One region of the Arthrobacter sp. SIMBA_036 genome, then DNA from elsewhere that is predicted to be linked to it. Evidence: riboswitches for the same ligand, from Rfam matches in the RefSeq annotation. Region 1 holds a riboswitch; each other region holds the start of a gene.
The links. Region 1 has a riboswitch for S-adenosylmethionine ahead of SB659_RS02865 (homoserine O-acetyltransferase). Riboswitches for the same ligand answer to the same signal wherever they lie in the genome.
Positions count from the first base shown of each region.

Region 1 (9,858 bases):
ACCGTGACCGTCAACGGCCAGACGGTCCGAATCACCTCCGCCTAGGAATTGCTCAGGACCTTGTGGGTCAGGAACTCCCCCACATGGCCGATCTCCTGCTGGTTGATGCCATGCCACATCCCGGTGTACAGCACCTTGGTGAGGTCGACGTGGCTGCGGACCCACCCCATGGTGTAGTCGATCTTGTCTGCCGTGATGACCGGGTCCTGCTGGTCCCGGCCCCAGAACATGGGGACGGATCCGTCGAGCTCGGCGTCCCGGAAGGCGGCATCGGCGCCGGCGTCGATCACGAACCCTGAAAGCCCGACGACGGCGGCGAAGTCCGCAGGCCGGTAGCGGAGCATGGTGGTGGCCATGGCCATGCCCATGGAGAAGCCCAACAGCGTCACGGACGGGTGGTTGGCCTTGACGGTGTCCAGCCATTCCAGCGCGTACTCGGCGGCGAGCTTCACGGCGTCGAGCGAATACTCGATGGAAGCCGTCAGCGGGAACCACGAAAATCCCGGACCCGTGGGCAACGGTGCGCGCAGCGCCGCCACCACGAAGCCCTCGGGCAACAGGCCCGCCAGGCTGAAAAGATCTTCCTCGTTGGAGCCGTAACCATGCAGCAGGACCAAAAGGGGCTTGCCGGCGCGTTCGGCTTCATTGTGGGACCACAGGACAACGGGCGCGGGAAATGCAGCGGCTTCAGTCATGAGGACTATTCTTGCAGTTACCGGTAAGTAGCTACTGCCGGTGACACTTTTTGCAGCAAGCGTTGGAGGCGACGCAGGTAAAGAGGCAGGTGCAACACATGAGCGTGGATGGGATTAACCCGTTGGAAATGCCGGAGCAGTCGGTCAGCCACTTGGTCAACAGGCACCCCTGGAGCCGCTACGTGGCCTTGGGCGATTCGTTCACGGAGGGCATCGGAGACCCCGAACCGCTGAACCCTGGCGGTTATCGCGGGTGGGCGGACCGCGTAGCTGAAGAGCTTGGCCGTGGTCATGAGGATTTCGCCTACGCCAACCTCGCCATCCGGGGACGGTTGCTACAACAAATTGTGGATGAACAAGTGGGCCCATGCTTGGACCTGCGGCCGGATCTCGTGTCCATTTCTGCCGGCGGCAACGACCTCATCCGTCCAAGCGGTGACCCGGATGCCTTGGCCGAAAAGCTGGACGCCGCCGTCGCCGAGCTCGGTTCCCGCGGCGCCACTGTGGTGTTGTTCAACGGCCCTGACACGGCGTTCTCCGTGTTGAACCGGATCCGCGGCAAGGTGGCCATCTACAACGAAAACCTCCGCACGGTAGCTGCCCGGCACGATGCCATCGTCGCGGACATGTGGTCCTTGCGGCAGCTGGCTGACCCGCAGATGTGGGACGTGGACCGCTTGCACTTTTCCCCATTGGGCCACCACACCATTGCCATGATGGTGTTGGACGCCCTCAACGTCCAGCACACCTTGGAGCCGCTGCTGCCCAAGGACCTCCCGCCCCGGACGTGGCGCGAAGCGCGGTCCTCGGACCTGGTCTGGGCGCGCGAATACTTCGTTCCGTGGGTCATCCGGAGATTGCGGCATCGGTCATCCGGCGACGGGATCACTCCTAAACGCCCGACGCCGGGGCCCGCCGTCGGCCCCAACGGGACCTTATTGCCGCACGAGTAGGGTCATTGACCTGCCCCGGAGCTGGGCGCAGTGGTGTTGCCGCCAGCGCCGCGACGTCCCTGACCGGTCCCTTGGTTCCCCGTTCCGTTGCTGCCGCCCCCGCCGTTTCCGGTCCGCAGGTTGGTCCCTTGGAAGTTGCCCACATTCCGTCCAGCCCGGTTACCCAGATCTATTTGCTTCTGGACCACTGAGCCGCCAAAGAATCCCGCCACCACGAGCAAGACGCACGCCAGCACCTTTGTGGAACGGCCCGGGGTGTACCGCTTCCGGGGAACAAAGGGCTCGTCATCCGGTGGCGGCAGCATTGAATCGTCGGGAAAGGGTTCGGGCATTTCGTCGTACCCCATGGGCGGGACCGGAGCCGGGAGGGCCTCAGTGACAGCGTCGCCGGGATCGCGGCTGCCGGTGTTGGAGCTGTTCATGATTTCCTATTCGTACCGAAGGGCATCAATGGGCCGCAGTTTAGCGGCTTTGTTGGCGGGATAAACCCCGAAGACGAGGCCGATCACGGCCGAAACCGCCAAGGAGAGCCAGACCGTCCACGCCTGCACCTCAGGCTGGACACCGAGCACGGGGAACGCGCTGCCGGCAAAACCAATCGCGATACCAGCCACTCCACCGATCACGGAAATCACCAGGGACTCGATCAGGAACTGGGCCACGATGCTTCCCCTTGAAGCCCCGATCGCTTTCCGGATGCCGATCTCCCGCGTCCTCTCCGTCACAGTCACCAACATGATGTTCATCACCCCGATGCCCCCCACCAGGAGGCTGATGGCGGCAACAGCGCCGAGCAGGATAGTGAGCGTCTGTGTGGTACTGGTGGCCGTAGTCAGGATCTGGGCCTGGTTCCGGACTTGGTAGTCCCGGGTGGTGGAATCCACGTGATGGCGGGCGTCCAAGATCATTTGGACTTCGTTTTGGGCTTGGTTCATCACATCAGCCGAGCGGGCCTGGACCGTTATGGACGCCAGCGTGGGCGCATAGCCGGTGAACTTGTTCTGCGCGGCAGAAAACGGGATCACCACGATGTCATCGGGATCGCTCAGGCCCGATGAACCTTTGGCAGCCAAGACGGCGGAAACGGTGAAGTTTTGCCCGTTGAGCTGGATTGTTTGTCCAACGGCGGAGCCGGTGGCGGGTCCAAAGAGGTCAGCGGCCACCGTGTTTCCGATGACGGCCACAGGAGTGCCTGCCTGCTGGTCGGCGGCCGTGAACAGCGCACCGGACGCTGCGGTGCTGTTGCTGATATTAAAGTATGACGACGTGGTCCCTAGGAAGCTTGCCACCGAATGCGTGGCACCGCTGTATGTCGCAGTGACACCCTGTGCCTGGACGATCGGGGCGGTCCGGGCGATGTCCGGTGCCAGCACTGGATCGGTCAGGGAGTTCTCGTCCTCGACGGTGAGGTTGGTGCTGCGGGTTCGGTTGGCCCCGGCTTGGCCTCCTGTGGCACGGCCCCCGGCACTGGTGGAACGGGTGACCGTCAGCACGTTCGTCCCCAACTTGGCAATCTGCGCCTTGATGTTGTTGCTTGTCCCGGCGCCGACGGCCAACAGCACTATCACCGCGGCAATACCGATCAAGATGCCCAGGGTGGTGAGGACTGAGCGCATCTTGTTGGCCGCAACTCCCGAGAGTGCGAACCTGGCTGATTCGAGAAGATTCATGGTCTCCCCGCGAAAGATCTACCCGGTACAGGGGTTTGGCGAACATCCGAGATGATCCGGCCATCCTGCATCCTGATCACCCTGCCGGCACGCTCCGCGACGTCCATTTCGTGGGTGATCATGACGATGGTCCGCCCTGTGGCGTGGAGCCTGCCGAAAAGATCCAGGATCTCGGCCGAGGACCTCGAGTCCAGTGCTCCTGTGGGCTCGTCTGCGAGCAGAAGCACGGGGTTGGTCACCAAGGCCCGGGCAATCGCGACGCGTTGTTGTTGCCCGCCCGAAAGTTGGGAAGGTTTGTGCCCCGAGCGGCTCGACAACCCTACCGCGTCAAGCATGGCCATAGCCCTGTTGTGCCGGTCGTGGCGCCCGACCTTTGCATACGCCAGCGGCATGGCCACGTTATCGACAGCTTTGGTGCGCGAAATGAGGTTGAAGTTCTGGAAGACAAAACCGATTTTCCGGTTGCGTATCTGGGCCTGTTGGTACTCATCCAACTCGCTGGTATCGATTCCGTCCAGGAAATAGCTCCCTGTGGTCGGGGCGTCCAGGCAGCCGATGATGTTCATCATGGTTGATTTACCGGATCCCGAAGCCCCAATGATCGCCACGAAATCGCCGCGTTCAATGGAAAGGCTCACGTTGTCCAATGCCCGCACTTCGGCCTCGCCTTTGCCGTAGACCTTAGTGACCCCGGCGAGTTCGATGACCGATGCCACGGCTTACTGACCGCCGTTTCGTGCGCCGCCGCGGTTGGTGCCGGTACCGCCGAAGCCGCCCGTGCCGAAGCCGCCGCCGGTGGTGGTACTGCCGGTATCCAAGGTGCTTGAGATGGCCGGCAACTGAACTTGGTCACCGTCGGAGAGACCTGTCAGGATCTGGGTTCGGCCGTTCGCACTGATCCCGGTGGTGACGGTTACCGGCGTCGGCGTGCCGTTCTTCACGACGCTGACTGTCTGCCTGTTCCCCGTGGTGGTGATGGCCAGGCTTGGAACTACCAGCGCATTGGTTGCTGTGGCCGTGGTGACGGAGATGTTGGCACTCTGCCCAAGCCGGAGGCCTGCCGGTGGATTGGCAATGGAGACGGTTACCGGGTAGGTGACCACTCCATTGGTGGTAGTGGACGTTTGGGCAATCGAAACAACTTTTCCGGTTACAGGAGCAGCGGTTGGATCCTGTGGCAAGGCAGGAAAGGTGAATTGTGCGGTTTGATCGGGTTTCATGCTGGTCACGTCGGATTCGGAGAAGCCAGCCACTACCTGAAGATGGCCGGTGTCGCTGATGGTCACCAAGCCAGCGCTCGACGCCGAACCACCCGAAGCAGCGACAGTCCCCGTCCCGGCCGCGGATCCACCGGCACCGGCGGAACCCGTGGAACCCGTAGCCGAGGCTGCCGAGCCCCCACCGGACGAACCGGTCAGCGCCCCGACGGTGGCAGTTACCGCGGATACCGTGCCGGACACGGGAGCTGTCAGGTTGCAGTCGGCGAGGTTCGCTTGGGCCGTCTGTACAGCGAGCCGGGCACTGGTGACGTTCGTGGCGCCCGCCGAGGCCGCAGAGTTTTGGGCATTTCCGAGCGCCGTTGTTGCGGAAGCGACCTGTTGTTTATCTTTCAGCTGGGTGCTGGCAGCTTGGTTTTGTGCCTGGCTGAGGGACGCCTGGTCTTTGGCGAGTTGGTTCTGCGCCGCCACGACCGGATCGGTCCAGTTCGCCGGCTTCGGGTTGGGGACGGGAACGGCTTTTGCAGCAGTGACCGCGGCATTGTCTGCGTCCACGGCCTTCTGTGCTGCGGCAACGGTTGAGGCCTGCTGGGAGTTATCCAATGCCGCTGACTGCTGGGCGTTAATGAGGGCCTGGTTTGCCGAGGACACCTGCCCACTCGCCGAGACCTGTTGCTGGTTTGCCTGGGCAGTGACGGAATCCAGCTGCGCTTGGGCCGCATCCAAGCTGTTCTGCGCATTTGTAGGGTCAATGGACACGAGCAGCTGGCCCACGCTGACTTGCTGGCCAAGAGTGGCGCCCACCGACAGGATCACCCCGCTGCAGTTCCGGGCATTGACGACGGTGGTGGACTGCGGGGCCACATTGCCCGACGCCGTAGCCACCGAGGAGATATCAGCCTTGCCTACCGTCACGGTCCTCGTTGCCGTGGCCGGGGTGGTGGAGCCTGCGGCCGTCGCGGTGAGGTAGGTACCCGCACCAAGTGCGACTATGACAGCGCCCAGGCCCACGTTAATCACAAGGGTTTTTGACATCATGGCTGGAGGTTATGGGCCGGACCTGAGTGAAGCCCTTGAAAGTCATGGAAGGAGGCCGAAAAAAGTCGAATTGTTGCAAACGGCTTCTTAGCTGAAGAACGCCTCACCGAGCTGCGCTGACAGCTGCCCGATTTCCGTGAGGAAGCCGTCATGCCCGATCGGCGCCTCGATGACATGGACCGCAACATCACCTGGCAGGGCAGCGGCAAGTTCGCGTGATTGCGCCGGGAAGTACAGCCGATCGGTGTCTACTGCGGCCACGAAGAATTCCGCTGTTGCGCGGGACAGGGACTGCTGCAGACCACCCCGGCCCCGGGTGACGTCATGGGACATCAAGGCCTCAGTGATGGCGACGTAGCTGTTGGCGTCAAAGCGTTGCACCAACTTCTTACCCTGATGGTCCAGGTAGCTTTCCACTTGGTAACGCCCCCGCTCCCCCAACACCGGCGCAACAAGGGGTGCTTCCTTGGGCTGGGCTTGCCTGCCGAAGCGAAGGTCCAACTCCAAGGCCGAACGATAGGTGATGTGCGCTATGCGCCGCGCCAAGGCCAACCCGTTCTCGGGGGCCGGGCCGTCGTAATAGTCCCCATTGTTGAAGTTCGGGTCCTGCCGGATCGCAAGGGTCTGGGACTGGGCAAAGGCGATTTGCTCCGCCGTGCTGTAGGCGCCCACGGAGATCACGGCGCAGCGCTTGACGCGTTCGGGAAACGTGATGGCCCATTCAAGGGCCCTGGCCCCGCCCATGGAACCTCCGAGCACGGCGTGCCAGGCATCGATACCCAGGACATCGGCGAGCCGGGCCTCGGCTTCGGTGCTGTCCCGGAGCGTGATCAGCGGAAACCGCGATCCCCAAGGTTTCCCGTCGGGAGCCTGGCTGGATGGCCCGGTGCTCCCGTAGCAACCGCCCACGATGTTGATGGAGACAACAAAGAATCTGTTGGTGTCGATGGTCGCACCTGGACCGACGAGTTGCTCCCACCAACCTTCCTCGTCCGTACTCCCCCGAGCCACGTGGGTACTTCCGGTCAGGGCATGCTGGACCAACACCGCGTTGGATCGATCCGGGTTCAGGCTCCCCCACGTTTCGTAAGCCAAGACGACATCCGGGAGGTAACCCCCGGCCTCAAGTTCCAACGAACCTATCCGGGCGTAGCGGACCGTTCCGTCTTCTTTTCCGGAAGTGGGAATGGCTGTAGCAGTGATGGTCATTTCCTTCGACACCTAAACCTCGCACTTGCCAGTCGCCTTGCATGCGACGGGCCAGGTCCTCACCCGGGGCACCCCACCGCGGAGGAGGGTTGCCGGCCAGCAAGCCGGGGCTGTGTGCTGGCACTCATGACCTAATACGTAGAGTTTAGGAAGAACATCCCTCTTCAGGCGAAGATTGTGACACCAGTGTGACGTTTTGGGTGCGGCTTGTTCTCCGAAAGCCAGGACTGGACGCCGCCCACCGAATAATCATCGGCGGGCGGCGTTCGTCCGCGGTCAGGCCCCCTTGGCGGCCCGGAACCCGGCTTCGAGGTCGGCGATGATGTCATCCACGTGCTCCAGGCCCACGGACAAGCGCACCAATCCGGGGTTGACGCCCGCGACGGCCTGCTGGTCTTCGGTGAGCTGGCTGTGAGTGGTCGACGCCGGGTGGATCACCAGGGAGCGAACGTCGCCGATGTTGGCAACGTGGGAGTGGAGCTCCAGGCCGTCCACGAAGCGCTTGCCTGCCTCGACGCCACCCTTGATGGTGAAGGCCACCACCGCACCCGTGCCCAAGGGGCCGTACTTACGGCCGCGGTCGTACCAAGGGCTGGACGGCAGGCCAGCGTAGGCGACGGCCTCGACGTCGTCGTGGGCTTCCAGCCATTGCGCCACCTTAATGGCGTTAGCAACGTGACGCTCGACGCGAAGGCTCAGCGTCTCCAACCCTTGTGCGATCAAGAAGGCGTTGAACGGGGACACCGCGGACCCGAGGTCGCGGAGCAACTGCACGCGTGCCTTCAGAATGTAGGAAAGGTTGGCGCCGAGTGCCCCGTCCTTCCCGAGATCGCGCGCGTACACCAGGCCGTTGTAGCTGGGATCCGGGGTGTTGAATCCGGGGAAGCGCTCCGGATCCTTGCCGAAGTCGAAGTTGCCGGAGTCAACGATCACACCGGCTATCGCCGAGCCGTGGCCGCCGAGGTACTTGGTGGCCGAATGAACCACAATGTCCGCGCCCCACTCGATGGGACGGATCAAATAGGGAGTGGACAAGGTGTTGTCCACGATGAGCGGCACGCCGGCCTCGTGGGCGGTACGGGCAACGCCTTCGATGTCCAGCACGTCCTGGCGGGGATTGGAGACAACTTCTCCGAAGAACAGCTTGGTGTTCGGCTGGACAGCATCCCGCCATTGGTCCAAGTTGTCCGGATCCTCCACGAAGGTAACGGAAATGCCGAACTTCTTGAGGGTGTGGGCCAGGAGGTTGTAGGTCCCCCCGTAGAGGCTTGGGCTCGCCACCACGTGGTCCCCCGCCTCGGCGATGTTGAGGATGGCGAAGGTCTCGGCTGCTTGCCCGGAGCTGAGCAAGAGGGCGCCGAGGCCGCCCTCCAGGCTCGCGATCCGCTGTTCCACGGCGTCCTGGGTGGGGTTGCCAATGCGGGTGTAGATCGGTGAAAGTTCAGCCAAGGCAAAACGGTTGGCCGCGCTTTCGGCACTGGGGAACACGAAAGACGTTGTCTGGTAAATCGGCAACGACCGGGCACCTGTGGCGGCATCCGGCTCTTGGCCTGCATGAATCTGGCGGGTTTCGAAAGACCATCCTTGGGACATTGCATTCTCCTCTGAAGGCGATTTGTGGCGGGACACACCTACGGCGCGGTCATTCATCCGGGCCCGTGATGCTCGTGGTGCAGTGGAAATGAATCCGGGGCGGCTGGAGCCAGTCTAGGAACAGCCGCTCACCATGGATAGCTTTGTGACGCCAGCTGAAATTTCGGGTCCGAATATGTCATGGGCCCTCGCTCCGCAAATAGGTCCTACCATAGTTAGGCTTTACTTAGCTGAGACCCCGATCACAAAGTGCCAAGATGAAGCCATGCGCATGGATCACGTCTCTTACGCCTGTGAACGAGATGGCCTTCTGGCCACAACCGAACGAATTTCCGCAGCTCTGGGAGTGGACGCAGTCCGGGGTGGAGTGCACCCGCGCTTCGGCACCCGGAACATGATCATTCCCCTTGCAGATAACAAGTACCTGGAAGTCGTGGAGGTCTTGGACCACCCCGCTTCCGACAAAGCCCCCTTTGGCCAAGCGGTCCGTGCACGCTCGGCTGCCGGCGGCGGCTGGATGGGCTGGTGCGTCGCCGTCGACGACCTGGCTCCTTTCGAAGAGCGCCTCGGCCGCTCAGCCGTCCCGGGTAACCGCAAGTTTCCCGATGGCCGGGAATTGGTGTGGCAGCAGATCGGTATCCTTGGTTTGATCGCCGACCCCCAGGTTCCCTACCTCCTCAAGTGGGAGGGCGACCCGACGCTGCACCCGTCCAAGGTGTACGAGAGCGACGTGAAAATGTCCAGCCTCACCATCGCCGGTTCCGCGGAACGCGTCACCGAGTGGCTGGGCGAGCCGGTTGAGAAGCCGCTTGAGGACGTAGCCGTCCAGTGGATAGCTCCCCGGGGCACCCCTGGCATCATGTCCGTCACATTCGAGACCGCCACCGGGGCCGTCACCATCTGATCCCTTCCAACCATCCCTGCCTGGACAGACCATCACCTGTTCGAGCCTGGATAAACTTCGGCCGCCATCAGCGGGTGCCAATGACGTCACCCCCGATGGCGGCCGAGAACATTTAAGCGGGCGCTGCTCCTAGCCGAGGCCTATCGCCTTACCGAACAGGCTGAAACCTACAAACGCGACGATGTCCAGAAGTGCGTGGGCAACCACCAACGGCATGACGCGCCGGGTTTTGGTGTAGATCCAAGCGAACACCAGGCCCATCACGAAGTTGCCCACAAACGGCCCGAACCCCTGGTACAGGTGATAGCTGCCCCGAAGCAAGGCGCTGACAACAATGGCCGCCGGCGTCCTCCACCCGAACCTGCCAAAGCGGTCCAAGAGATAACCCACCACGATCACTTCTTCGACGATCGCGTGACGAACCGCGGACAGTATGAGCACCGGAACGGTCCACCAGTAAGCATCCAGCCCGCTGGGAACAATAGCGGTGGTGATCCCCAGGGCGCGGCCGACCGCGTACAGCCCTAAAGATGGCACACCGATCAAGGCGGCCAATCCCAACCCCTGGAGTGCGTCCTT
Region 1 is NZ_JAWRXG010000002.1:13,769-23,626, forward strand. Features, by position in the region: gene SB659_RS02830 (RNA-binding S4 domain-containing protein) at 1-45, shown strand, start outside; gene SB659_RS02835 (alpha/beta hydrolase) at 42-695, opposite strand; gene SB659_RS02840 (SGNH/GDSL hydrolase family protein) at 824-1,648, shown strand; gene SB659_RS02845 (hypothetical protein) at 1,651-2,070, opposite strand; gene SB659_RS02850 (ABC transporter permease) at 2,077-3,318, opposite strand; gene SB659_RS02855 (ABC transporter ATP-binding protein) at 3,315-4,034, opposite strand; gene SB659_RS02860 (HlyD family efflux transporter periplasmic adaptor subunit) at 4,038-5,573, opposite strand; gene SB659_RS02865 (homoserine O-acetyltransferase) at 5,661-6,782, opposite strand; SAM riboswitch class IV at 6,799-6,914, opposite strand; gene SB659_RS02870 (bifunctional o-acetylhomoserine/o-acetylserine sulfhydrylase) at 7,059-8,432, opposite strand; gene SB659_RS02875 (VOC family protein) at 8,641-9,279, shown strand; gene SB659_RS02880 (CPBP family intramembrane glutamic endopeptidase) at 9,409-9,858, opposite strand, start outside.

Region 2 (9,858 bases), on a different contig from region 1:
CGGCGCTGAGGCATGGGAAGTGGTTCAGAGCCGTTTTGCCGACCGCGGGCTACACCGCGTGCTGGTCACACTCGGTGCGCAGGGTTCGGTGGTGCTCGACGCCCTGGCTGAAGCCGGAGGCCGGATCACCCGCATCGCGCCGACCCCAGTGTCCGCAGTGGACACCACGGGTGCCGGCGACGCCTTTACCGGCGCCGTCGCCGCGCGACTGGCGGCGGGTGAATCACTGGCGGATGCCGCGGCGTTTGCCTCCGTGGCGGCAGCCTTGGCGGCCACCAAAAAGGGTACGCAGGCGGCGTATCCCAGCACCGCCGAGGTCGAGGAGCTACGGCGCGCGTAGCCCGGCGTTCCCAGCGCGTGACAATCTTGACATGAAATTTGACAAGATCATGGCGAGGTTGTGAAGTGGCCCCCTAGCCAAGAGGGGGTGCCGTCCACCATGCTTGCTGAATGTACTCAACGCCGAGCCCATACCGCATCATTACGGTCTGCACAGGAAACATCTGCCGCTCGCCCATGGCAGCGCTCATGCTGACTGAAGCTTTTGACGCGGAAGGGCTCAGCGAGCTTGTAGTGGTGGACTCCGCAGGGACCACGGGATACGAGGTGGGGCACCCCATTGACCCCCGTGCGGCGCGGGTCCTGACAGCCCATAATATCCCGTCACAGGACCACATCGCGCGGAAATGGCGGCAGGAATGGTTCACCGAAAGGGACCTGATCCTGGCGCTGGACGTGGACCATTTCGGCTGGCTCCAACAGGGTGCGCCGGGCCCCGAATCGTTGAACAAGGTGCGGATGCTGAGGAGCTTCGATCCGGCCATGGCCAGCCGCAGCTCACTCGACCTCGGCATCGAGGATCCTTGGTATGGCGGGCACACAGACTTCGACACCACATGGAAGCTCATCCATGCGGCTGTCCCGGGCATTGTGGAGCATGTGAAAGCTGCACTTGGCCCGTCCGCTGCACAGGAGACAGCCCGACGGGGCGGGGAACCTCAGCAGGTAACCTCTATGTCATGACCCCAAAACCTGTGATCATTGCTGTGGACGGGCGGTCCGGCGCAGGGAAGACCACGTTGGCCGTTGAATTGGCGGCCCGGTTGAGGGAGCACCATAGGGTCTCGCTGTTCCATCTGGAGGACATTTATCCCGGCTGGAACGGCCTCGCCGCGGGGATCGACCGGTACGTCGCCACCGTCCTCGCACCGCTGAGCCAAGGACTGGCAGCTGAGTGGACCAGTTGGGATTGGGAAAGACATTACGACGGCGCAACGAACGTCACGCTTCCCGCTGAGGTGGTGATCGTGGAGGGTGTCGGCGCGGCCGCCCACTCCGCGCGTCACCTGCTGGATGCCGTGGTGTGGGTCGAATCCCCGGGCGAGGACCGCCGTCGTCGGGCTCTCTCACGCGACGGGAGCACCTACGAACCGCACTGGGACGGCTGGGCTGCCCAGGAAGAGGAGTGGCTGCGATCCGATGCTGTGATCGATGCCGCAGACGTCCGCGTGGAGAACCCCGCGGACGGGAGCGCCCCGGCCGACGTGCTGCGGGCCTTGATGTACCTGCCGTCCATGGCCGCGATTATCTCGCCCGAGCTCGGTGCGCGGGACGGGCTGCAGCTCCGAGCCGAGCGGATCGCCGCGGCCCCGGACGCTGCATTGCTGTTCGAGGCCCTCTACGGCCGCTCCACCAACGCCGTCTGGCTCGATTCCTCCAACGCATCGGCCCTGCCTGAGTCCCCGCAAGCGGCCGCCCGGAGCCGGTTCAGTATCCTCGCGGACGACGCCGGGACGTTTGGACAGTCGGTCCTCCACCGCACGGGCGCTACGCAAGTGACAGCGGGCTCCGCAACAGTCAAGACCACCGGACCCTTTTTCCGGTGGCTCGATTCGGTGTGGGGGCGCCACGCCGTCCGGGCACCCCGGGGTTACGACGGGCAGTTCACGCTGGGCTGGCTCGGCTATCTGGGCTACGAACTCAAACGGGAAACCGGCGGCAATGACGTGTCCTCGCCAACTCCGGACGCGGCCCTCCTTTTCGCCGGTCGGGCTGTTGTGGTGGACCACCGCGAACGGACGGTGTGGTTGCTCGCCTTGGACGCTCCCGACGCCGATGCCTGGCTACGTGAGGCGCGCACCGCCGTCGAGGTTGCTGCTGGCGCTGGCGGGGATGCCGCCGTCGAGCGTTCCCAGCGCACGGTGCCCGAGTTCGTCAGCCGGGACTCCGCCACGGACTACAAACGCAAAATCGCAGCGGCGCAGCACCGTATCAGCGAGGGCGACACGTATGAAGTTTGCCTGACCACTACCCTGGAGGCGCCCGCCGGGGGCCTCGATTCCTGGCAAAGCTACCTGGACCTTCGACGTCGGAACCCGGCCCCGTTTGGCAGTTACCTTCGGTTCGGTGAACTGGCGGTCGCCAGCACCTCACCCGAGCGTTTCCTCCGCATCCATTCCGACGGCGGCATGCGCGCCGAACCAATCAAGGGCACCCGCGGCCGGTCAGCCGACACCGCAGAGGACGCCACGCTGAAGCACCAACTGGAAACGTCGTTAAAGGACCGCGCTGAAAACATCATGATCGTGGACTTGCTGCGCAACGATCTTAGCCACTTCGCAGTGCCCGGTTCAGTGTCCGTGAGCCGGCTTTGTGCGATCGAAACCTACGCCACAGTCCACCAGATGGTGAGCACCGTGGACGCGCATCTGCGGCCGGGAGCCCCGCGGGCAGAGGCCGTGGCGGCGGCCTTTCCCGCAGGCTCCATGACCGGTGCCCCGAAGATCAGCACCATGGACATCCTGGACGGACTTGAGGACGGTCCCCGCGGCATCTACTCAGGAGCGATCGGCTACTTTTCGTTGAACGCCGCCACTGATCTGGCCGTCGTGATCCGGACTTTGGTCATCAACCCCGACGGCGACGGCGGCCGAACGCTGAGCCTCGGGGTCGGTGGGGCAATAACAGCCGATTCGACGGCCGACGACGAGTACGAAGAGATCCGGACCAAGGCCTTCGGTGTTCTCTCGACCCTGGGAGCCGTTTTCCCGGATTGAGCATTGCGGCTCGAGCCGGGCTTCCTGTGCGGTGGTGCCTGTGCCGTGCTGCCAGGGCTGCGCCGCCCGCGAGGCGCTGCCTACTGGAGTGTCGCGGTCAATCGCGCCACGTTATCCACATACTTGGCCAAGGGGGGCCGGTCCATCCAGTCATCCAGCATAAGCTCACGGGACACCTCCCGGTACGTGGACTCCACTGACCGCATGAGGTTCACGGTCTCGGCGCCCAACAGCATCACCGAGACCTCCATGTTCAAGGAGAAGGAGCGCATATCCATGTTGCTGGAACCCAGGACAGCCACTTCGTCGTCGATGGTGAAGTGCTTGGCGTGGAGGACGTACGGTGCCCGGTACAAGTAGATGCGGACGCCGGCTTCAAGCAAGGCCTCGTAGTAGGAGCGCTGGGCGTGGTGGACCAGGAATTGGTCGCCCTTTTCGGAGACGAAGAGTTCCACGTCCACGCCGCGCTGGGCTGCGGTAGTGATGGCATACAGCAGGGAATCATCCGGGACAAAGTACGGGCTGCAGATGGAAATCCTATGCTGCGCGGAATAGATCAATGTGTTGAACAGTCGCAGGTTGTTTTCCGTGGCGAAGCCCGGGCCACTGGGAACCACTTGGGCCGTGACGTTCCCGGGCGGTGGTGGTTGCGTGGGCAGGCGCAATTGGTCTTCCAGGGACTCGTCGGTTTCGCTCAGCCAGTCAGTGGCGAAGACAACGTTGAGGGTGGAAACGATCGGCCCCTCCAGCCGGGACATGAGCTCAACCCATTTGCGGCCAACCTTCCGGTGCTTCGGGTTGTTATAGGAGGGCTCGATAAGGTTTTGCGATCCTGTGAAGGCAATCTCGCCATCGATCACCATGATCTTGCGGTGGTTCCGCAGGTCGGGCCTGCGCCATTGGCCATGGATGGGCAGAAGCGGGAGCATTCTTTTCCACTGCACCTGGCTTGCCCTGAGCCGCCGGATCAAGCGGCGGTAACCCTTGATGCGGAGCGTTCCGATGTGGTCGAAGAGGAGCCTGACGGTCACTCCCCTGTCCGCCGCTTTTTCCAATTCCGTCAGGAGATCGTTGGTCAGGAAGTCGCTGCTCATGATGTAGAACTCGGCGTTGACGTAGTTCTTGGCGCCCTTGATGGCCTCCGTCATGGCTTTGATGGATTCCTCGTAGCCTGGAATGAGTTCCACCTTGTTGCCGTCAACCATGGGCAACGAGCCGAGCCTCCGGTTCAGTTCCCCTGCCGATGTCACCCATTCGGGGCCGGCGTACTCACTCCCGGCTTCGGCCAGCCCATCCGTGACGGCCCGGACCCGGCGGTTGACATCCTCCTGCTGTTGACGCCTGCGCTTGGACAGCCGGAAGTTTCCGAAGAGGAGGAACAGGATAAAGCCCACTGAGGGCACCAAAAAGACCGTCAACAACCATGCCATAGCGGTGGTCGGGCGGCGGTTGCCGGGGATGACCCCCAAAAGCACGATGCGGAGTCCGACTTCCACGATGGCCCACACGGTGAGCAGCCAAGTCCACTCCTGGCCGAACGGAAAAGGAAACAGCACGCGACAACCCCTACGATCCATGAACAACGGTGACCACAGCCTATCCGGCCAAGGCGCTCCCTGAGGCCCAGCACTAAGCTGGGACCATGACTTCCCCTGCACCGACAGTCCTCGTTTTCCTGGACCCCGCCGTCGAAAATGGCCGCATTGCTGATTCGAGCCAGCCGCAACTCATGGCAACGGACCTTGGAGCCACCCGTGGTGATGGTGTGTTCGAATCGCTGCTTGCCGTCCAAGGCCGGCCCCGCAAGGTACAGGCACACCTGAATCGGCTGGTAAGTTCTGCTGCTGCCCTGGACTTGGAACTGCCTGGGCAGGATGCGTGGCGCAAAGCCATTTCCACCGCCATCAATGAATTCCGCCAGTCGCATCCGGCCCCTACCCCGGAGGAGGACGAAGTCGTCGTCAAGCTGCTCGTGACCCGCGGCGTCGAGGGTGCCTCGAGCCCCACCTGCTGGGTGCAGGCTTCACCCTCCCCTGCGGGTAGTCGCCGGCAACGCGAGACGGGTATCGACGTCGTACTTTTGGACCGTGGCTTCGACACGGAAGCCGGCGAGCGCGCACCGTGGCTGTTGCTTGGGGCCAAGACCCTGTCCTATGCCGTGAACATGGCGGCGCTTCGGTATGCGCACAAGCAGGGCGCGGACGACGCGATTTTCACGTCCACCGACGGCCGCGTTTTGGAGGGCCCCACGTCCACGGTCCTTTTGGCGCATCTGGAGACGGTGGACGACGGCGAAGGTTCAGCCAGGACTGTTCGGCGCCTGATCACTCCCCAGCTGGACAGCGGCATTCTCCCCGGAACCTCGCAGGGGGCGCTCTTTGCAGCGGCCAAGGCGGCTGGTTGGGAACTGGGTTATGGTCCGTTGGAACCGCAGGACCTGTTCGACGCCGATGCCGTCTGGCTCATTTCGAGCATCCGGCTGATCGCGCCCGTGAACCACATCAATGGCAAAGAGGTGGGCGCTCCCGATGTGCGGAAACAACTCACTGCGGAACTGAATGAGTTGTTTGCCGGGATCGAGTAAATTCCCGACCTCAAACCGGACCACGACGCGGCGCGCTATTTCTTGCTTGCCCGCACTGGGTGCTCACTGAGAATGGACAGCCGATTGAACGCGTTGATTCCGATCGCCGCCATGCAGATAACGCTGATCTGCTCGTCCGTGTAGTGCTGCCGCGCTCGCTCGAACAACTCGGCGCTGGGCCGGGACGAGCTCATGCGGGTGATCTGCTCGGCGATTTCCATCGCCACCACTTCCGCTGCTTCGAATAACTGCGCCTCCTTGTAGACGGCAACCAGGGACAGCCGCTGTTCCGTCTCACCAAGTTTCAAGGCCCGGCGGTGATGGAGGTCCAAACAGAAAGCGCACCCGTTGATCTGGGAGGAGAGGTAGTTGATGAGTTCCAGGGTCAGGCGTGGGAGCCCCTGCCGGTCGGCTTCCTCAACGAGCTGCTGGGAATAGTGGCTGAGCGTGGCGTAGAGGTCCGGCTGCTGCTTGTCCAAATATCCGGCGAGCCGGGGTTTTCCTTCTTGTTCGGGCATGGTTGGAGCCTAGCGCAACGCCGTCGAACCCAGCGGGACGTAAGAAAACGACGCTTGGGCAGGCTCCGATTACGCAACATGACGGCAGCTTCAGGCCCTCCGAGTGCGCCGGTGTCCTCGCGGATGTTACGTTTTTCCAGAGTAATGAGCACCAGCGCCAAGCCCTGACTTGCTGGTCGGCAACCCTCTCTCCGGCGGGGTGCCTCAGGTGACTACTCGGCGTATCGACAATTCGAACTGCAAGCGTGATCGAGGAGAAGCACCATGCCTGAACCCACCGAAGAAAAACTTGCCTACCGCCTGGTGACCGGCCCGGACACCCGTGAATTCTGTGAACGGATTTCCGCTGCGCTGGCCGAGGGATACGTGCTCCACGGAAGCCCGGCTGCCACGTTCAACGGGGAAAGCGTCATCGTCGCCCAAGCCGTGGTGCTCCCTGCCGCCATTGCGACTGCGGACGCCGCCGTCGCCAATGCCGTGGACCAGTTGGAGAATGATGACGACGAAGAAGCGTTCGAGGGCCACGCATGAGCTACGCAGGTGACCTGACTCCTGAAGACGCGTGGGCCAAGCTCCAGGAAGGCGCCATACTGGTGGACGTCCGCACCGAGGGCGAGTGGGCACACATGGGCATCCCGGACACCAAAGCCACGGAAAACGATCCCCTGTTCATCCAGTGGAACTTCGCTGGCGGCATCCCGAACCCGGGCTTCCTCGAAGAACTCCAGCAGCAAGCGCCCGAGGGCGACGGCGTGGAACTGGTCTTCCTTTGCCGCAGCGGACATCGCTCCGTCTCCGCGGCCATCGCCGCTACGCAGGCCGGCTTCACTGCCTACAACGTTCTTGAAGGCTTCGAAGGCGTGCCGGATCGCTACGGCGAGCGGACCGTCAACGGCTGGAAAAACCGTGGGCTGCCGACGAATTTGGGGAACGACTAAGTGACTTTCAATCCCGATACCGCCAACTGGAGCCCGGACACCCAGGCAGTGCGCGGCGGCCTCGACCGTACCAACTTCCAAGAGACCTCCGAGGCCCTTTTCCTGAACTCGGGCTTCGTCTACGAGTCAGCTGCCGCTGCCGAACGCGCCTTTACGGGCGAGGACCAACGCTTCGTCTACTCGCGCTACGGAAACCCGTCCGTGGCCACGTTCCAAGAGCGGCTGCGTGTGCTTGAAGGCACCGAAGCATGCTTTGCGACGGCGTCGGGTATGTCCGCTGTCTTCACCGCCTTGGGTGCCTTGCTGGCCGCCGGCGACCGCGTGGTTGCCGCCCGCTCACTCTTCGGCTCGTGCTTCGTGATCCTCAACGAGATCCTGCCTCGTTGGGGCGTGGAGACAGTGTTTGTCGACGGTCCAGACCTTGACCAGTGGAAGGCTGCCCTCTCCGAACCCACCACCGCGGTCTTCTTCGAATCGCCGTCGAACCCCATGCAGGAGATCGTCGACATCGCCGCGGTCAGCGAGCTGGCGCATGCCGCAGGCGCGACGGTCGTCGTCGACAATGTCTTTGCTACTCCCCTGCTCCAACGCTGCGGAGAGCTGGGTGCGGACGTGATCGTCTACTCGGGGACCAAGCATATAGACGGTCAGGGCCGCGTTATGGGCGGGGCGATCCTCGGCACCACGGAGTTCATCGACGGGCCCGTCAAGCAACTCATGCGCCACACTGGCCCCTCGCTGTCCTCGTTCAACGCCTGGGTACTGACAAAGGGCCTTGAAACCATGGGCCTTCGGGTCAATCACAGTTCGGCGTCCGCATTGAAGATTGCCGAGTGGTTGGAGGAGCAGCCCGCGATCAGCTGGGTCAAGTACCCACTGCTGAAATCCCACCCACAGTACGAGCTCGCCGCGCAGCAGATGAAGGCCGGCGGTACTGTGCTGACGTTTGAGCTGTCCCCATCGGCCGGCCGGTCAGCGAAAGAAGCGGCCTTTGCGCTCTTGGACGGGCTGAGCATCATCGACATTTCCAATAATTTGGGCGATTCCAAGTCGCTGATAACTCATCCAGCTACTACCACCCACCGGGCCATGGGGCCTGAGGGCCGGGCCGCGATCGGGCTTTCGGATGGCGTGGTGCGCTTGTCTGTAGGGCTCGAAGACGTCGGCGACCTCATCCTCGATTTGGAGAAGGCCCTCAAACAGGTCTGACGGACCTCGGTTTTGCTGGATCATCGCCGGACGGCTCGGAACCGAAGCCCAGCATCGCGGGATTCGCTGCCCTGCACGTCGGGATAATCCAGCAAAAAAGATCGCGGGCTGTTTCCACATACACAAGGCTCGCTGGGACACAACCAACGCGGACGTGGCTAGCTGGTTGTATGGAGGCGTACGAGTTCTTGGTTTCGGTCGGCGGCGTAGCCAGAGTTGGCCTACTCCGCAAGCATGGCTTTACCCCTGCCATGGTGCGGGGAATACCGCACGCCTACCAGCCCAGACAGGGCATTTGGGCACTCCCATCCGCCGATCGCGAGTACCTGGCCGCCCTTGTCAACAACGGATACCTGACGTGCGCCTCCGCGGCCGTCCGTTACGGGCTGTGGCTGAGGGCCCAGCCGGTACAGATGCACCTGGCAACGCGACATCACAGGGGACATGGATTCGTTCGGCATTCCGGTCTGCGGGTGGGCTCAGAAGGGAACGTGCCTATGGCGTCCTTGGAAGACACGGTGGTGCACGCGTTAACCTGCCTCCCCGATGGTGATGCAATAGCCGTCGCCCAATCGGCCATGCGATTACGCGGAGTGCCACGGGAAGTCATTGCAGGCGAGCTGCGGGCCAACTACTTTGGATCCGCACGGAAACTACTCCGCATGGCTGACGGATTGTCCGAGTCCGTTCCGGAAATCAGCGCACGGTTGCTGTTCGAGGCGGAGGGACTATCCTTCCAGCGCCAGGTTCAGATCGCTGGTGTGGGCCGCGTGGACATCCTGATCGACGGATGGCTGATCGTCGAGGTCAATGGCTTTCAGTTTCACAGCTCCAGGTCAGCCTGGCGGAAGGACATGGGCAGGCTGAATGCTGCGCAAGCCCGGGGGTTTCTTGTGCTGAGCTTCGCACCTGAGCAGTTGTGGAACTCTCCCCAGGACGTCATGACCCAGGTTCGCGGGGTTTTGGAGCGGGGCAGACCACTGTGGCGAGCCTGACCTGCGTCGGTTTTGCCGGATCACCGCCGAACGGCACGGACCGAGGCCCGTCAACGCGGGATTCGAGCCCCCGCACGTCGGGATGATCCAGCAAAACCGTCCAGCTCAGTCCTGGAAGTACTCGATTTTGGCACCGATGGTGTTCAAACGCTCGGCCAAGTCCTCGTACCCGCGCTCGATCACGTAGATGTTGCGCAACTCGGACGTGCCACGGGCCGCCAGCATCGCCAGCAACAAGCACGCTGCTGGACGCAGCGCCGGCGGGCAGCCGATTTCGGCGGCACGCCACTTGGTGGGCCCATTGACGTAGATCCGGTGCGGGTCCAACAGCTGCACCTGGGCGCCGAGCTTGTTGAGCTCCGTGAGGTATATGGCCCTGTTCTCGTAGACCCAGTCATGGATCATGGTCTGTCCCTCGGCGTTACCGGCGATGACAGCGAAGAACGGCAGGTTGTCGATGTTCAGCCCGGGGAAAGGCATGGGATGGATCTTGTCCTGCAAGGCATGGAGCTCCGAGGGCTTGGTGGTGACGTCCACCAAGCGGGTCCGGCCATTGCG
Region 2 is NZ_JAWRXG010000009.1:148,323-158,180, forward strand. Features, by position in the region: gene SB659_RS13700 (ribokinase) at 1-340, shown strand, start outside; gene SB659_RS13705 (low molecular weight protein-tyrosine-phosphatase) at 451-1,023, shown strand; gene pabB (aminodeoxychorismate synthase component I) at 1,020-3,056, shown strand; gene cls (cardiolipin synthase) at 3,137-4,612, opposite strand; gene SB659_RS13720 (aminodeoxychorismate lyase) at 4,699-5,640, shown strand; gene SB659_RS13725 (carboxymuconolactone decarboxylase family protein) at 5,676-6,158, opposite strand; SAM riboswitch class IV at 6,299-6,410, shown strand; gene SB659_RS13730 (DUF1737 domain-containing protein) at 6,423-6,689, shown strand; gene SB659_RS13735 (rhodanese-like domain-containing protein) at 6,686-7,096, shown strand; gene SB659_RS13740 (O-succinylhomoserine sulfhydrylase) at 7,097-8,305, shown strand; gene SB659_RS13745 (DUF559 domain-containing protein) at 8,476-9,300, shown strand; gene SB659_RS13750 (UDP-N-acetylglucosamine 1-carboxyvinyltransferase) at 9,406-9,858, opposite strand, start outside.
Region 2: it holds a riboswitch for S-adenosylmethionine, as region 1 does, so the genes downstream of both, SB659_RS13730 (DUF1737 domain-containing protein) here and SB659_RS02865 (homoserine O-acetyltransferase) in region 1, are expected to answer to the same signal.

Region 3 (9,858 bases), on a different contig from region 1:
GTGTCCGGGCTGCCGGACACCCTGGCCAGGCTGGTTCGCGTCGAGGAGCGCAAAACCCTACTGCGCCGCAGCGCCGACGACACCGACCCCATCGAACGGGTAGTGGTGGCCAACGCCGACCAGTTGGTGGTGGTGGTCGCCGCGGCCAACCCAGAGCCCCGTACCGGGTTTATCGACCGCGCCCTGGTAGCTGCGTACGACGCCGGGATCGAGCCGCTGCTGCTGATCACCAAGGCAGACGTCAAGGACCCGACTGAACTTCTGGCCAACTACGTGAGCCTTGGCTTTCCGGTCATCATCAGCAAGACGGCGGACTCGGCTGCCGGAGGCATCGACGCACGGTCTGACGACGGATTGTCTGCCCGCTTGGACAGGAACGCCGTGTCCGAGCTGAGGACCCACCTCCACGGCAAGGTGACGGTGATGCTGGGTCACTCGGGCGTAGGCAAATCCACCATGGTCAACGCGTTGACGGGCGCTGAGCGTGCCACCGGCGGGGTGAATGCAGTCACGGGCCGGGGCAGGCACACGTCGTCGTCAGCCCTGGCGCTGCGGCTCAGCGACGCTCCTTCCGGCAGTTGGATCATCGACACCCCCGGCATCCGCTCTTTCGGGCTGGCCCACGTGGACCCGAACCGGATACTGCACTCCTTCCCGGACCTGGAACCGGGTACTGAGGCCTGTGAGCGGGGCTGCAAGCATGATGCGACAGCCATCAACTGCGGCCTCGACCCATGGGTTAGCGAAGGCAATGCCGGACCTTCGGGTCCGGCCCGTTTGTCCTCCCTTCGCCGCCTGTTGGGCGCAGACCCCCGGTTGGAAGCGAAAGAAGCCAAGGAACTCGGTACCGTCAACTAATCCCGCCCGAGTCCGTCACGGCATCCCGGCGAGAGGACCCGTTTCAGGATAGTTTGGTGGCATGACCCAACCCGTCTCCACCTACAACGACGACCTGCGCCTTGCGCACGTCCTCGCGGATTCCGTCGACTCCCAGACAATGTCCCGCTTCAAGGCCCTGGACCTGAAAGTCGAAACCAAGCCCGATCTCACGCCCGTCACGGACGCCGATAAGGCCGCTGAGGAAGCTATCCGCGGCCAACTGTCGCGCTCCCGCCCGCGTGATGCGGTTTTGGGCGAAGAATTCGGCAGCAGCGGCCATGGATCGCGCCGTTGGATCATCGATCCAATCGACGGGACCAAGAATTTTGTCCGCGGCGTGCCGGTCTGGGCAACGTTGATCGCCCTGGTGGATGAGGGGGAACCGGTAGTTGGCGTCGTCAGCGCACCGGCACTCGGCAAGCGTTGGTGGGCCGCAAAAGATATGGGTGCTTACATGGGGCGCTCCCTGGCAGCTGCCACGCGCCTGAAGGTTTCCAACGTTTCACGACTGGCCGACGCCTCCATGTCGTACTCGAGTCTGTCCGGATGGAAAGAGCGAGGCAACCTTGATGAGTTCCTTGGGTTGACCGAGGAGGTTTGGCGCACCCGCGCTTACGGCGACTTTTGGTCCTATTGTCTGGTAGCGGAGGGCGCCGTTGATATCGCCTGCGAACCGGAATTGAACCTTTACGATATGGCAGCGCTCGTTCCGATCGTTACCGAGGCCGGAGGTCGCTTCACCTCCTTGGAAGGTGAGGACGGGCCCTTTGGCGGCAACGCGTTAGCCACCAACTCGATCCTGCATTCGGAGGTCCTCAAAACGCTGAACCCGGCTCTGGACGATCTCCTCTAGCGAGCGCTCATTACCGGAGTACGTTCCGGCGGTAGCACACGGCTTTGACCAAATATTCGACGGCGGGCGCCCCACTTAGCGGGCGTCCGCCGTCGTAATATTCGCCGTTCGTCCCATTTTTCGTCCTAAACGTAACAAAGCGCTTAACAATTGCGGTGGCTTTGTCAGCCCTGCGCGGGGTGCCCTAGCCTAGAGAGAGGTCACGAGTGCCAGCGCAAAACCCCGGTTTGCTGGCCGGCAACCCTCCATTCGCGGTGGGGTGCCCCGGGTGACGACCTGGCCGGTCCGGAACGGATTCGGCAAGCGCGACCCCAACCGGGGTCCCTCTTGAGTGAGGTCCCATGAGTACTGTCACGTTAAATCCCGCAGCCCCATCCAACACCCCAGCTGGCAACGTCCTCGCAGCCCGCCCCCTCGCCGCAGTCACAGGGGCAGAATTGCAGGCGCCGCTGATTCAGGGCGGCCACGCACGGTATGCAAACCTGGACTACGGCGCCTCTGCGCCGGCCTTGACGGTTGTCTCGGCCTATCTCAATGAGATTCTGCCGTACTATGCCAGCGTCCACCGGGGCGCCGGCTACGCCTCCCAGATCAGCACTTCGGTCTACGAGAACTCCCGGAACGTGGTCCGAGAATTCGTTGGCGGACGCCCGGACGATTCCGTCATCTTCACGCGCAACACCACAGATTCCTTAAACCTGCTGGCAGGCTGCCTTCCACAAGTGGATGGTGAATTCGTTGGGGAAGTCCTCTACCTCGACATAGAACACCACGCCAATTTGCTCCCATGGCAAGGTGTTCCGCACCGCAGTGTCGTTGCCGAGGCAACGCTTGCGGCCACCGTGGACAAGCTCCGGAACGAGCTCAGCCAGGGAGGGGTATCGCTGCTTGCCGTGACGGGCGCATCGAACGTGACCGGCGAGATCCTTCCCGTCGCGAAACTTGCGGATCTTGCCCATGAACACGGCGCCAGGATTGTGGTTGATGCTGCCCAACTGGCTCCGCACCGGCGCATAAACATCACCCAAGCGGATGTGGACTACCTTGTGTTCTCCGGTCACAAGCTTTATGCGCCTTTTGGGGCAGGCGTTGTGGTGGGCCGTCCTGATTGGCTCGACGCCGGAACACCTCACCTCGCAGGTGGCGGGGCGGTACGCGAAGCCCGGTTGGATTCGGTCAGTTGGGCCACCGGTCCGGCACGCCACGAAGGCGGCTCCCCCAATGTCTTGGGCGCTGCCACGCTCGCCCGTGCAACGCAGGTGTTAGCGGACCTGGACCAAGACGCATGGCACGCCCATGAGGCAGCAATCCGCTCATACCTCATAGAGGGGCTGGAAGGCATCGATGGCGTCACCGTGCATCGGATCTTCAGTGATTCCGAGGACACCATCGGCGTCGTCAATTTCTCCGTGGAAGGGTTCGACGCCGGACTTGTGGCAGCATTCTTGGCCGCCGAGCACGGCGTCGGCCTACGCGACGGCAGGTTCTGCGCGCACCCGCTGCTCAAGCGCCTCGGCCTGCCCTCCGGGTCCCTTCGCGCAAGCTTCGGCGTCGGCTCCCGGCTCGAGGATGCCGCGCGGCTCCTTGCCGGGATCAGGGAACTCAAACGCAACGGCCTTGGCTGGGACTACGTGGTTGACGAAGGCCGGTGGATTCCCGCGAACGACCACCGGACCTACCCCGAATGGGCACCCAACACTCCGGGAACCGCGGGCGCTGCACCCTGCAGCGTTGACTGAGCCGGTTCCGTGACTGAGCCGGTTCCGTTGACTGAGCCGGTTCCGGGGCACGGACCGTCCTAGGGTAAATTCGTAGGGTACTTTTACATCCTGTGAAGGAGATAGGCGTGGCCGTGCTTCACACCGGCGCTACCGGCGGCTCAGTTGGTCCTGCCGGGCCGGGCGGCCCGAAGCTCGCCGCCGCCCGCCGGCAGGAGATGGGCTTGAGCTTCCAGGACGGCGGCGAACATTATGATCGTGTTCGTCCCGGCTATCCGCAGGACGCGCTCCAGTGGTTGCTTCCCGAAGGGGCAGGAACGGCGGCAGATATCGGCGCCGGTACGGGGAAGTTCACTGCGCTCCTCTTGGAACGCGGGCTGGACGTCGTCGCGGTGGATCCCTCGGCTGACATGCTCCACCAACTCCGGAAATCGCATCCCTCGGTCACAGCAGTGGAAGGAACCGCCGAGGCGACAGGGCTGGCGGACTCAACATTCGACGTCGTCAGCGTTGCCCAAGCCTGGCACTGGTGTGACCCTATTGCGGCCAGTGCGGAGATCGCCAGGATTTTGCGGCCGCAGGGGGTCTTGGGGTTGGTCTGGAACCAGTTGGACACGTCTGTCCCTTGGGTCCACCGGCTTTCCCGGATCATGCACGCCGGAGACGTTCACAAACCCGGATTTCGGCCCGTGATCGGGCCGCAATTTGCTGGTCTCGAAAGCCATCTGACCATGTGGGAGGACAGGGTGACGCCGGAAGACATCATGGAGTTGACCAAGTCACGCAGCTATTACCTTCGCGCTGGCGCTGCCACCCGTGCAAAGGTGATGGCCAACCTTGAGTGGTACCTTTACGAGCACCTGGGCCACCGGCGGGAAGAGACGTTACCGCTGCCGTACCTCACCCACTCGTGGCGGGCGCACAGGCTGGACAGCACGCGACCGCTGTAGGCTGGATGCGTGAAGACCAGTGCGCCCTCCTCCTCGATCGAGGACTATGTCAAGGTGGTCTATTCCTACACGGAGTGGCAGGACACCCCCATCACTTCCTCGCAGCTCGCGCTGCGTCTGGGCGTGGCCAACTCCTCAGTCTCGGAAATGGTCCGGAAGCTCAAAGACCAAGGCCTGGTGGACCACCAGCCTTACAGTGCGATCACTCTAACGCCGCAAGGCACGCGCTTGGCCTTATCAATGGTTCGCCGGCATCGGCTCATTGAGACATACCTGGTGGAGGAGCTCGGGTACAGCTGGGACGAAGTACACGACGAAGCCGAACTGCTGGAGCACGCGGTGTCGGATACCTTTATTGAGCGCATGTCCGCCAAGCTGGGCCACCCTTCGCGGGATCCGCACGGTGACCCGATTCCGGGGCCGGACGGCTCCGTTGAACTCCCCTCTGCCATGCGAATGATCGAACTAGACCATGGGCATACGGGCCGTATCACCAGGATCAGCGATGAGAACCCCGATCTGCTGCGTTACCTGGCAGCCGAGGGGATCACCTTGGACGCACGCGTCGAAGTGGTGGGAAGAAAACCCTTCGGTGGCGCTATGGTGGTGCGCATCGGTGACGGCGCGCAGCGGTCCGAGTTCGATTTGGCAGATGAGGTAACCTCGGCCCTCTGGGTCCAAAGCCTTGAGCCACACGAAGGATGCGTTCTTCCCGCTCGCTGAGCGCTGCCGACGTCGGACGTCCGGCGCTCAGGCGGCAGCGGCGTCACCGCCGTCGGCAGTCACCGGACCGGGAGCTGGGTTTCGTATCCCGACGGCGGAAGCCGCAGCTCCCACGAAGAACAGCACGGCAGTCACAACCAACGCGTTGAGGAGGCCCTGCCGCGTGAAGACCGGCCCCACAATGAGTCCGGCGAAAGCGATACAGATCAATCCTGCAATGCGGGCCACCGCGTTGTTCACGGCCGAGCTTATTCCTGCCTCTTCCGAAGGCACAGCGCCGAGGATCGCCGCCGTCAGCGGAGCCACAAGGGTTGCCAAACCGACGCCGAAGACTATCTGTCCCGGGAGGACCTGGGTCCAGTAATTGAGTGGTTCCTGAACCGACAAACACAAGAGGAAGCCGATACCGCACAACACGGGGCCGGCGGTCATGAACCACCGCGGGCCATATTTTCCGGCCAGCCCGCCGAAATAGGATGCAGTGAGCATCAGGATGACCGTGCCCGGGAGCAGAGCGATGCCGGCCACTGTGGCCTTCAGGCCGCCCACCTGCTGGAGGTAGATGCCCAGCACGAAGAAACCGAGGGAAATGGCGCCATAAATAGCCAAGGTGGCGAGGTTTCCCCAGCCGAAGTTCCGGATAGCGAAGAGCCTCAGGGGCAGCATCGGGTCGGTTGTTCTCCCTTCATGGACCAGGAAGAACGCCAATGCTATGGCTCCCACCAGGAGCGGCCCCCACACCTGCCAGCTCCCCCATCCCAAACGGCCCTGTTCAATGAACGCATACACAGGGCCGCCCAGTCCGATCATCGCCAAGACTGCGCCCGTGTAGTCGATTCCCGTGTGTTTGTCCCGTGCGGTATCCGATGCCCGGAGTCGAACGAGCACGGGCCAGATGGCAGCCGCAGGAATGACGTTGATGAAGAAAATGACCCGCCAAGACACCAAGTCCACGGAGACCCCGCCGATCAGGGGTGCCACGATGGCTGCCGCGCTGGTCCACCCCGACCATTGACCAATTGCTTTCGATTGAGCGGGCCCGGCAAAGGAGGTGATGATCATGGCCAGCGAACTGGGAACCAGAAGGGCGCCGGCGATTCCTTGCAGTGCCCGGGAAATCACAAGGACTTCACCGTTCCATGCAAAGCCGCACATCATGGATGTCAGGGCGAAGCCCCCCAAACCCCATTCAAGAATTCGCGCCCTCCCGAAATGGTCAGAGAGGGAACCGGCCACGAGGATCAGCGACCCCAAGGACAGCAGGTAAGCGTCCACAACCCATTGCTGAATGACTAAGCCGCCCCCCAGCTCCCGGCCAATCGCGGGTAAAGCGAGGTTGACCACAAAACCGTCCAGGATGGCTATGAATGAGGCCACAATTGCCACGACGAGTACGCGCTTTTGGAGCGGGGTCCTCGGCAGCACGGCCGCTGCGTCTGTCATGTGCACAGCCTACGCCGCCGCAGTCCCGTATCGTTGGATGGTGATTAGCAGACGTGACGCCGCTTTGGCCCTCGACATACCCATGGAAATGGCCCAGCGCCACGGCATCCCCTCCAGGCTTACCGAGGCTGAGCTGCGGGATCTTCAGGACAATCCCCCGGCTTGGTTGGTGCAGTCACGTGCCAACCGTACCGGCAAGCGGCCGGTCTGGGTCCAGTTAACCTGTGCCGTGTGTGGCTACTCAGAGGCCGCACGCCCTAAAAAGTGGTGGCCTGAATTTTCCTTTGTGTTCTGCGGCCATCACCGCAACAGTGAACTGCCCGAGCTGTTCCGCGGCGAAGTGCGCAGTGAATATGAGGGCATCGGTAGCCGTTTCGTCGGCGTCGTGGACGTTCCTGAAAGCCGGGCCTAGCCGATCGGGCCCATCTCTGACGGAACAGCTACAAGTTGCAGGTTCCTGCCGTCCCGCAGCACAGTTAGCGGGAACGGCTCGCCGATTGCGTCTTCAAACAGAAGCTTCTGAAGGCTCTCTGCGCTTGACACCGCCCGGCCTTGGGCGCGGAGTACGAGGTCGCCCGGCTGGAGTCCGGAGAGTTCCGCCGGAGAATTGGGAATCACCTCAACCACCCGCAAGCCCTCCTTCTGGCCGGTCCGAACCACCGCGCTGGCATCCAGCGGTATAGGGGTGCTCACCAGACCAAGGTATGCGCGGCGCACCCGGCCATCCTTCAGCAACGAGGCAATAATCCGTTGTGTTGTTGAATTGATCGGCACCGCCAGTCCCAGCCCGAGGCCAGCGACGGCGGTATTGATCCCGACGATGCGGCCCCGCGTGTCGGCCAATGCTCCGCCTGAGTTTCCCGGGTTCAAGGCGGCGTCAGTTTGGATGACGTCCTCAATGACCCGCCTGTGCTCTCCTGCCCGCACCGGGATCGATCGACCCAAGCCGCTCACTACTCCGGCTGTCACCGATCCGGCGAGCCCGAGAGGGTTGCCTACGGCGATTACCAACTGGCCGACCCGCAAAGTGTCGGCGTTTCCCAGGAATGCCGGCGGTGGAGTGGCTTTGTGGCCACGGAGCACTGCAAGGTCGGACAGAGGGTCCGCTCCCACAAGCTCCACATCTGTGTGCTTCCCGTCGGCGAACACGGCCCGGCCGGATCGGGTGCCGGCGACCACGTGTGCATTGGTCAACAGGAACCCGTCGTTCGTAAAGACGACACCGGAGCCGCTTCCTACGCGCATCTCCCCGCGGCGGCCAACCCTGGTCATCTCGATCGCCGCGACGTGGGGGGTTACAGTCTCTGCCACACGAATGACTATGCGGGAATACGCGTCCAAAGCGAGATCGTCGTCCTGCTCCGGCTCTGTGAACTCCGGCTCCACGCTCATCACATTTCTCCTGCCACCGTTGGCCAAGCCGCCGGGTCTTTGTCGGCCTGCGCTTACCCAGTACAACGATCACGTGGGAGCAGCTAGTCCGGATTTCGGTACGCCGTGGGTGAACGCGTAAAGGCTCCGGATGGCTAGGGTCCTGGTGCCAAAAACTACCAACCTAGAGAATCCGGGCAAAGAAAAACACCCCGGTCCGAAGACCGGGGTGTATCCGATGACTCGACTCATCCGTGAAGGATGTCTCGACTCATCACAAAAGTGGAGATGGGGGGAATTGAACCCCCGTCCGATGTCGTGTTGTCAGGGCTTCTCCGGGCGCAGTTTGCGTCGGATTTTCTCGGCCCCAGCTATCCTGCAAACAGGTAGCTGATCCGGGCCCAGTCATCTAAGAGTCCCGTTTACCTCGGTGACGAAGGCAAACAGCAGTGGCTATCTAAATGACGCCAGGAACCGGGGCGATAGCAACCCCGGGCTGACGGACTGTCTTACTGCTTAGGCAGCGAGAGCGAAGTCAGTGCGCTTAGATTCGGCACTTATTGGTTTGCAGACAGCGTTTACGAGATAATTCTGCATCCTCGGCCCGCTTCACCTGTCGCGACTAACATCGTCGAAACCGATCATCCCCGTATTTTGTTATCAAACCCGATGGCTACCTACCCAATCATGCGGTCGATGGCCACCGGACTATTAATCATAACGCATGGGGACGGGCATGCATTCCCCAACCCACCTGGGCGATCCACGACGTCGGACGCGTGCCTGCCGGCCGCCAGCCGGCGCAGTGGCTGGTCGCCTTTAGCGGCGGTTCCGCTCGCGCAACTCGCGCAAGGATTCGCGTTTGTCCTGTTGTTCCCGCAGCGTTTGGCGCTTGTCGTAATCCTTCTTACCGCGGGCAATCGCGATTTCCACTTTGGCCCTGCCGTCAAGGAAATACAACTGGAGCGGTACCACGGTGAAGCCCGACTCGCGGATTTTCTGCGAGATCTTGTCGAGTTCGTCCCGGTGCAGCAAGAGCTTACGACGACGACGGGCGGCGTGGTTGGTCCAACTGCCTTGGTGATACTCAGGTATATGGATCCCCTCCATCCACAACTCATCGTTGTAAAAGGTGCAGAACCCATCAACCATCGAGGCGTGACCCTCGCGCAGCGACTTGACCTCGGTACCCATCAAAGCGATGCCCGCCTCATAGGTATCCAATACCAGATAGTTATGCCGGGCCTTGCGATTGGTGGCCACTACCTTACGGCCACTTTCCTTAGGCACGGTAGAACTCCTCATTAGATGCGAATGTTGTATACGGATTCGAACTAGTCTACGTCAATCCCGGAGCCGGTTCCCGCCCTAGAGGAGGGTCATCGGGTCAACAGCGACGCCGTTGAGCCACGTCTCGAAGTGAGCATGGCAGCCGGTCGAGTTGCCTGTGCTTCCGGAGTACGCGATGAGTTGGCCTTGGGCAACCTGCTGTCCGTTGGCCACCACGATGCTGCTGTTGTGGTAGTAGATGGTTGTCAGCGAATTGCCCTGGTTGACGCCGTGGGACAACTTAACCCGCCACCCGCCGCCGTCGGCCGAATTCCAACCCGAGTTGAAAACCGTGCCGGCCGCTGCCGCGTAGACCGGCGTTCCACATGCCACGCCGAAGTCAATACCCGTGTGCAGGTAGCCACCCGTGCCATAGAAATCGATGGTGCCCGGAGGCGTTGCCCGCCATCCGAACCCCGACGTGATGGGAACCTGGCCGGCGAACGGATGAATCAGCCCAAACGCCGACGGCGACCCCGCCGGAGGTGCGACGTACGGGGCTTGCGGAGGCGCCGGTCTCCCCTGCGCAGCCGCTGCGGCCTGGGCTGCGGCAGCAGCTTGTTCCGCGAGGCGGCGCTGCTCGGCTTCCCAT
Region 3 is NZ_JAWRXG010000001.1:393,764-403,621, reverse strand. Features, by position in the region: gene SB659_RS01865 (ribosome small subunit-dependent GTPase A) at 1-858, shown strand, start outside; gene hisN (histidinol-phosphatase) at 920-1,732, shown strand; SAM riboswitch class IV at 1,931-2,044, shown strand; gene SB659_RS01855 (aminotransferase class V-fold PLP-dependent enzyme) at 2,074-3,471, shown strand; gene SB659_RS01850 (class I SAM-dependent methyltransferase) at 3,669-4,400, shown strand; gene SB659_RS01845 (metal-dependent transcriptional regulator) at 4,410-5,123, shown strand; gene SB659_RS01840 (MFS transporter) at 5,151-6,572, opposite strand; gene SB659_RS01835 (hypothetical protein) at 6,604-6,978, shown strand; gene SB659_RS01830 (S1C family serine protease) at 6,975-7,958, opposite strand; RNA gene ssrA (transfer-messenger RNA) at 8,218-8,586, opposite strand; gene smpB (SsrA-binding protein SmpB) at 8,757-9,227, opposite strand; gene SB659_RS01815 (peptidoglycan DD-metalloendopeptidase family protein) at 9,306-9,858, opposite strand, start outside.
Region 3: it holds a riboswitch for S-adenosylmethionine, as region 1 does, so the genes downstream of both, SB659_RS01855 (aminotransferase class V-fold PLP-dependent enzyme) here and SB659_RS02865 (homoserine O-acetyltransferase) in region 1, are expected to answer to the same signal.